2 regions of the Rhodoferax sp. BAB1 genome follow, and region 2 is predicted to be linked to the other one. Evidence: riboswitches for the same ligand, from Rfam matches in the RefSeq annotation. Region 2 holds a riboswitch; the other holds the start of a gene.
The links. Region 2 has a riboswitch for S-adenosylhomocysteine ahead of ahcY (adenosylhomocysteinase). Riboswitches for the same ligand answer to the same signal wherever they lie in the genome.
Positions count from the first base shown of each region.

Region 1: another riboswitch for S-adenosylhomocysteine. It lies ahead of metH (methionine synthase); the one in region 2 lies ahead of ahcY (adenosylhomocysteinase).

Region 1 is NZ_CP054424.1:3,299,086-3,302,493, forward strand. Features, by position in the region: gene metH (methionine synthase) at 1-1,642, opposite strand, end outside; S-adenosyl-L-homocysteine riboswitch at 1,664-1,731, opposite strand; gene HTY51_RS16015 (hypothetical protein) at 1,863-2,468, opposite strand; gene HTY51_RS16020 (RNA methyltransferase) at 2,609-3,408, opposite strand, start outside.
Region 2 is NZ_CP054424.1:75,330-78,737, forward strand. Features, by position in the region: gene HTY51_RS00330 (nitronate monooxygenase family protein) at 1-889, shown strand, start outside; S-adenosyl-L-homocysteine riboswitch at 933-1,047, shown strand; gene ahcY (adenosylhomocysteinase) at 1,119-2,549, shown strand; gene HTY51_RS00340 (TlyA family RNA methyltransferase) at 2,549-3,307, shown strand; gene metF (methylenetetrahydrofolate reductase [NAD(P)H]) at 3,318-3,408, shown strand, end outside.

The DNA of each region.
Region 1 (3,408 bases), 600 kb from region 2:
CGACGCTCACGCTGCGCGAGGCATCGGGCACGTAGACCACCGGGCCTTCGTAATGCGGTGCGATCTTGACCGCCGTGTGCACGCGGCTGGTGGTGGCGCCGCCGATCAGCAGCGGGATCTTGCGGATGCGGAAATGGTCGTCCTTCTGCATCTCGGCGGCCACGTACTGCATCTCCTCCAGGCTGGGGGTGATGAGCCCGGACAGGCCGACGATGTCCGCGCCCTCGACCTTGGCCATGGCCAGGATCTCGTGGCAGGGCACCATGACGCCCATGTTGATGACCTCGAAGTTGTTGCACTGGAGCACAACCGTGACGATGTTCTTGCCGATGTCGTGCACGTCGCCCTTGACGGTGGCGATCACGATCTTGCCCTTGGCGCGCACGTCCTGGCCGGCGGCTTCCTGCTGGCGCTTCTCTTCCTCGATGTAGGGGATCAGGTGGGCCACGGCCTGCTTCATCACACGCGCGCTCTTGACCACCTGGGGCAGGAACATCTTGCCGGCGCCAAAGAGGTCGCCGACGATGTTCATGCCGTCCATCAGCGGCCCTTCGATCACGTGCAGCGGGCGCCCGCCCTGGGCCAGGATGGCCTGGTAGGCCTCTTCGGTGTCGGTGGTGATGTGGTCGGTGATGCCGTGCACCAGCGCATGGCTCAGGCGTTGCGCCACCGTGCCGCTGCGCCACTCGTTTTTCTTGCTGTCGTCCTTGGCCGCGCCCTTGGCGGTCTCGGCGATCTCGACCAGGCGCTCGCCGGCGTCAGGGCGGCGGTTCAGCACCACGTCTTCCACACGCTCGCGCAAGGCGTGCTCCAGATCGTCGTAGACGCCCACCATGCCGGCGTTGACGATGCCCATGTCCATGCCGGCCTTGATGGCGTGGTACAGGAACACGGTGTGGATGGCCTCGCGCACCGGGTCGTTGCCGCGGAAGCTGAAGGAGACGTTGGACACGCCGCCGCTGACCTTGGCGCCGGGCAGGTGGTGCTTGATCCAGTGCGTGGCCTCGATGAAGTCCACGGCGTAGTTGTTGTGCTCTTCGATGCCGGTGGCGATGGCAAAGATGTTGGGGTCGAAGATGATGTCCTCGGGCGGAAAATCGACCTCCTCCACCAGGATGCGATAGGCGCGCTCGCAGATCTCGATCTTGCGTGCATAGGTGTCGGCCTGGCCTTTCTCGTCGAAAGCCATGACCACCGCGGCCGCGCCGTAGCGCTTGACCAGCCGGGCCTGGCGCTTGAACTCCTCGACACCCTCTTTCATGGAGATGGAGTTGACGATGCCCTTGCCCTGGATGCAGCGCAGGCCGGCCTCGATCACGCTCCATTTGGAGGAGTCGATCATGATGGGCACGCGCGCGATGTCGGGCTCGCTGGCGATCAGGTTCAGAAAACGCACCATGGCGGCCTGGCTGTCCAGCATGGCCTCGTCCATATTGATGTCGATGACCTGGGCGCCGTTTTCCACCTGCTGGCGCGCGACGGCCAGGGCTTCCTCGAACTGGCCGTTGAGGATCAAACGCGCAAAGGCCTTGGAGCCGGTGACGTTGGTGCGTTCGCCGATGTTGACGAAGAGGCTGTCGGCGCCGATGAGCACCGGCTCCAGGCCGGACAGCTTCATGGGAGGGACGGAAATTTCGGACATGGGCTCACCTGGAAAACATGAAACAGGTGAGCGTCGTTGAGTCATCCAAGCCTGACGACACGGCGGCCGCTGCAACGCTCCTTGGAAGAGCCGTGATTCTACGCGCTGTATGCGTCAGGCGCGGTGGGGGTGCTGAATGAGGCCTGGGCACGCAAGGCCGGCCTCACTGAGGCACTGCACCGCGCGTAAGCCCCCGGCGATGGGGGCGGGCCACCAAGCTTCAGTAGTAGAACATCAGACCGAGCGCGACATGGCTGCCATCACGCTTTCTCGTGTCCCAGCTTGCATCCTTGGCCTTGAAACTCTCGTTCACGTAGCGCAGGTACATCCCGATCACAGGCTGTCGGTCAGACTTGGATGGTGCGCCGAAGAGATACTGTGCCTCCCCCACCGCGCCCGTGGAACTTTCATACGCCTTGTGCAAACCTTCGTACGTGCCGCCGCCCTGCATCTTGGCGCTTTGCGATTTACGCGCACCGAGTCCCAGCCGGAATTGCTCGGTCACTGAATAAAAGCCCAGCAATTCCAGAGGTACACGGGAGAACACGAAGTTGGCGTCCGCGCCATCTATGCTGTCTCGGTGGTAACCCATGCTGCCCTGGATTGCAAACCGGTCCGACAAGCGAACATCCCCGCCCAAGGCCAACGTTCCACCTCGCCCGGCCCTCAGATTCCAGGGCTCGCCGGAAGGGAGCCAAGTTCCGCTGAGTACCGGATCCCCGCCAACGGCATAACCAACACTGCCAAAGAAACGCAGTGTGGGTGCATCGGCCTGCGCGACCACGGCGGCGCAAGCGAGCGCGAGCCCGATCAGACTCTTCTTCATGGATTTCCTCCCTGGATATCATTAAAAATCTCGCAGTGATTTTTCCATGCCTGTCGCAGCGGTCCAAGCCATACACGCATCAGGGCCCGCAATTTGTTGTTAAGCCACCACCCGGATGCACCGCATCCATCAGCACGGGCTTACGTTGAACGCACGGAAATGACACGCCGCTCACCCGCAGCCCGCGCCCGCAACTGACCGCAGCCACCGTCCACATCCTGCCCGGCCGACTGGCGCAGCTTGGTCAGGATGCCGCGCTGGTGCAGCTGGCGCGCCAGTTCGACCGCCTGCGCCGTGTCGGGTCGACGATAGGGCATGCCTTCCACGGTGTTGTAGGGAATCAGGTTGAGGATGGCGTATTTGCCATGCAGCAGGCGCACCAGGCCCTCGACTTCCTCATCCGTATCGTTGATGCCTTCGAGCAGCGTCCACTGGTACTGGATAGGGTAGCCGCTGGCGCGTGCATACCGTTCGCCCACGTCTACCAGCTCTTCGGGCGACATGCGTGGCGCACGCGGCAGCAAGCGGGCGCGCAACTCGGCCCGCGTGGTGTGCAAGGAGAGCGCCAGCGCCGGCCTCACCTGCCCTTCGCCGCGGCTCAGCAAAGCCTCGAAAGCACGCGGATCGCCCACGGTGGAGAAGACCAGGTTCTTGTGGCCGATGTTGCCGGCCGTGCCCAGCAGGTCGATGGCCTCCAGCACGTTGTCCAGGTTGTGTGCCGGTTCGCCCATGCCCATGAACACGACGCGCTGGACCGGGCGGCGCTGGCGCGCCAGCGCCACCTGGGCCACGATCTCGGCGCTGCCGAGCTGACGGATCAGTCCGGTGGTGCCGGTCATGCAGAACACACAGCCCACGGCACAGCCGACCTGGGTGGAGACACACAAAGCCGGTGTACGGCCTGGCGGCATGTGCACGCTTTCCACCAGCTGGCCGTCGG
Region 2 (3,408 bases):
GCGGGCCGAGCTGGGCAAGATCCGCGCGCAGACCGACCGGCCCTACAACGTCAACTTCTTCTGCCATCGTCCGCCGGCCCCGGATGCGATGCGCGAGGCGCTGTGGCGGCAGAACCTGGCCCACTACTACCGCGAGTTCGACATCGACCCGGCGACCCTGTCCACGGGACCCGGCCGCCTGCCTTTTGATGCCGCTACGGCTGAACTGCTGGCCGAATTCAAGCCGCCGGTGCTGAGTTTCCATTTCGGCCTGCCCGATGAATCCTTGCTGGCGCGCGTACGCAGCTGGGGCGCCAAGATCCTGTCCTCGGCGACCACGGTGGACGAGGCGCGCTGGCTGGAGGCGCGCGGCGTGGACGTGATCATTGCCCAGGGGCTGGAAGCCGGCGGCCACCGCGGCATGTTCCTGAGCGAGGACCTGAGCACCCAGGTCGGCACCTTCGCGCTGCTGCCGCAGGTCGTGCGGGCGGTGCGGGTGCCGGTGGTCGCCGCCGGCGGCATCAGCGATGCCGCTGGTGTGCGGGCTGCCCTGGCCCTGGGTGCGGCAGGGGTGCAGGTGGGCACGGCCTACCTGCTGTGCCCGGAAGCCACCACCAGCGCCGTGCACCGGGCCGCCCTGCAGAGCCCGGCGGCCACGCATACGGCCCTGACCAATCTCTACACCGGCCGCCCGGCGCGCGGCATCCTGACCCGGCTGATGCGTGAGCAGGGCCCGATGAATGCCATGGCCCCCGCCTTCCCGCTGGCCACGGCGGCAGTGGCCCCCCTGCGAGCCAAAGCGGAAGCCGCGGGCAACGGGGATTTCTCGCCCCTCTGGGCTGGGCAAAACACCAGTGCTTGCCGTCCGGTGCCGGCGGCGCAGCTGACGCGTGAGCTGGCCAGCCCTTGATCGCTTGACCAGCGCAAAAGCTTCAGGCTCCGTATAATCACGCCTTTCCGAGGAGCGTTGCAGCTCGTCCCGCCTGTTTCACCAGGCCGACGGGTGAGGCTCGGAACCCGGGGCTGGGGCTTACCCAGTGCCCCGCCTTCCAACTGCGCTCACCCACTGGTTTGCTGTGAGGTGAGTCTGCCTTCCCCTTGCACAGCCAGTGGTGTTCAACCTTTAGCAGGAGTACACCATGAGTGCCGTTCTCAAACCCGCCCAAGACTACGTTGTTGCCGACCTGACGCTGGCCGACTGGGGCCGCAAGGAAATCCGCATCGCCGAGACCGAGATGCCCGGCCTGATGGCCATCCGCGAAGAGTTCGCGGCCAAGCAGCCCCTGAAGGGCGCGCGCATCACCGGCTCCCTGCACATGACCATCCAGACAGCGGTGCTGGTGGAAACGCTGGAAGCCCTGGGCGCCGAAGTGCGCTGGGCCTCGTGCAACATCTTCTCCACGCAGGACCACGCCGCCGCCGCCCTGGTGGCCAAGGGCACGCCGGTCTTCGCCTACAAGGGCGAGACCCTGAAGGACTACTGGGACTACACCCACCGCATCTTCGACTTCGGCCCCAAGGGCGCGGACGGCGAAGGCCCGAACATGATCTTGGACGATGGCGGTGACGCCACCCTGCTGATGCACCTGGGCAAGAACGCCGAGAAGGATGCCTCGCTGATCGCCAACCCCAAGAGCGAGGAAGAGCGCGAGCTGTTCTCCGCCATCAAGGCCAAGCTGGCCGTGGACCCCACCTGGTACAGCCGCAAGGGCGCCCAGATCATCGGCGTGACCGAAGAGACCACCACCGGCGTGCACCGCCTCAAGGAAATGTCCGCCAAGGGCACCCTGATGTTCCGCGCCATCAACGTCAACGACTCGGTGACCAAGAGCAAGTTCGACAACCTCTATGGTTGCCGCGAGTCCCTGGTGGACGGCATCAAGCGCGCCACCGACGTGATGATCGCCGGCAAGGTGGCCTGCGTGGCCGGCTACGGCGACGTGGGCAAGGGCTCGGCCCAGGCCCTGCGCGCCCTCTCCGCCCAGGTCTGGGTGACCGAGATCGACCCCATCAACGCCCTGCAGGCTGCCATGGAAGGCTACAAGGTCGTGACCATGGAGTACGCCGCCGACAAGGCCGACATCTTCGTGACGACGACCGGCAACAAGGACGTCATCACCTATGAGCACATGGCCAAGATGAAAGACCAGGCCATCGTCTGCAACATCGGTCACTTCGACAACGAGATCCAGGTCGCCACGCTGGAGACCAAGTGCAAGTGGGAAGAGATCAAGCCCCAGGTGGACCACGTGATCTTCCCGGACGGCAAGCGCATCATCCTGCTGGCCAAGGGCCGCCTGGTGAACCTGGGCTGCGGCACGGGTCACCCGAGCTTCGTGATGAGCTCCTCCTTCGCCAACCAGACCATTGCCCAGATTGAGCTGTTCACGCACAGCGATTTCTACGAACAGGGCAAGGTCTATGTGCTGCCCAAGCACCTGGACGAGAAGGTCGCGCGCCTGCACCTGAAGAAGGTCGGCGCCATGCTGACCGAGCTGAGCGACGAGCAGGCGGCCTACATCGGCGTGCCGAAGCAGGGCCCGTACAAGCCGGATACGTATCGTTATTGATGCGCATTGATCAACTGCTGGTCCAGCGCCAACTCGCCAGCACCCGTTCCCAGGCCCAGCGCCTGATCGCGGGTGGGGTGGAGTGGCTGCAGGGCGAGGCGTGGAAACGTGTCGCCAAGAACGGCGATGAGGTGCCGGACGACGCGCAGCTGCGCCTGCTCGACGACGCCGAAGCCCGCTACGTTTCGCGTGGTGGCCTCAAGCTGGAGGCCGCGCTCCAGCGCGTCGGCCTGTCGGTGCAGGGATGCACCTGCCTGGATGTCGGCCAGTCCACCGGCGGCTTCACCGATTGCCTGTTGCAGGCAGGGGCCGAGCGCGTGGTGGGGCTGGACGTGGGGCAGGCGCAATTGCACGCCAGCCTGCGCGACGATCCCCGCGTGCTCTGCATCGAGAAGGTCAATGCGCGTGACCCCGAGGCGATCGCCGAGGCCCTGGCTGGGGACGAGGTGCTCGAGACAGGCTTCGACCTGCTGGTGGGGGACCTGTCCTTCATCTCGCAGACCCTGGTGCTGCCGGCCGTGGTGCCGCTGCTCAAGTCCGGCGGCCACCTGCTGATGCTGGTCAAGCCGCAGTTCGAACTGCAGCCGGGCCAGGTGGGCAAGGGCGGCATCGTGCGCGATGCCTCGCTCTACGCCTTTGTCGAGCAGCGCCTGCGCGATGCCTGCGCGGCCCTGGACCTGGCGGTGCAGGACTGGTTCGACTCGCCCATCGAGGGCGGCGACGGCAACCGCGAATTTTTCATCCACGCCATCAAGTGAAGAGGCCGCCATGAGCCTGCAACAACTGCCCCTGAGCATCGAATTCTTTCCGCCCAAGACGCCCGAGGGCGTGGAGAAGCTGCGCGTCGTGCGCCAGCAGC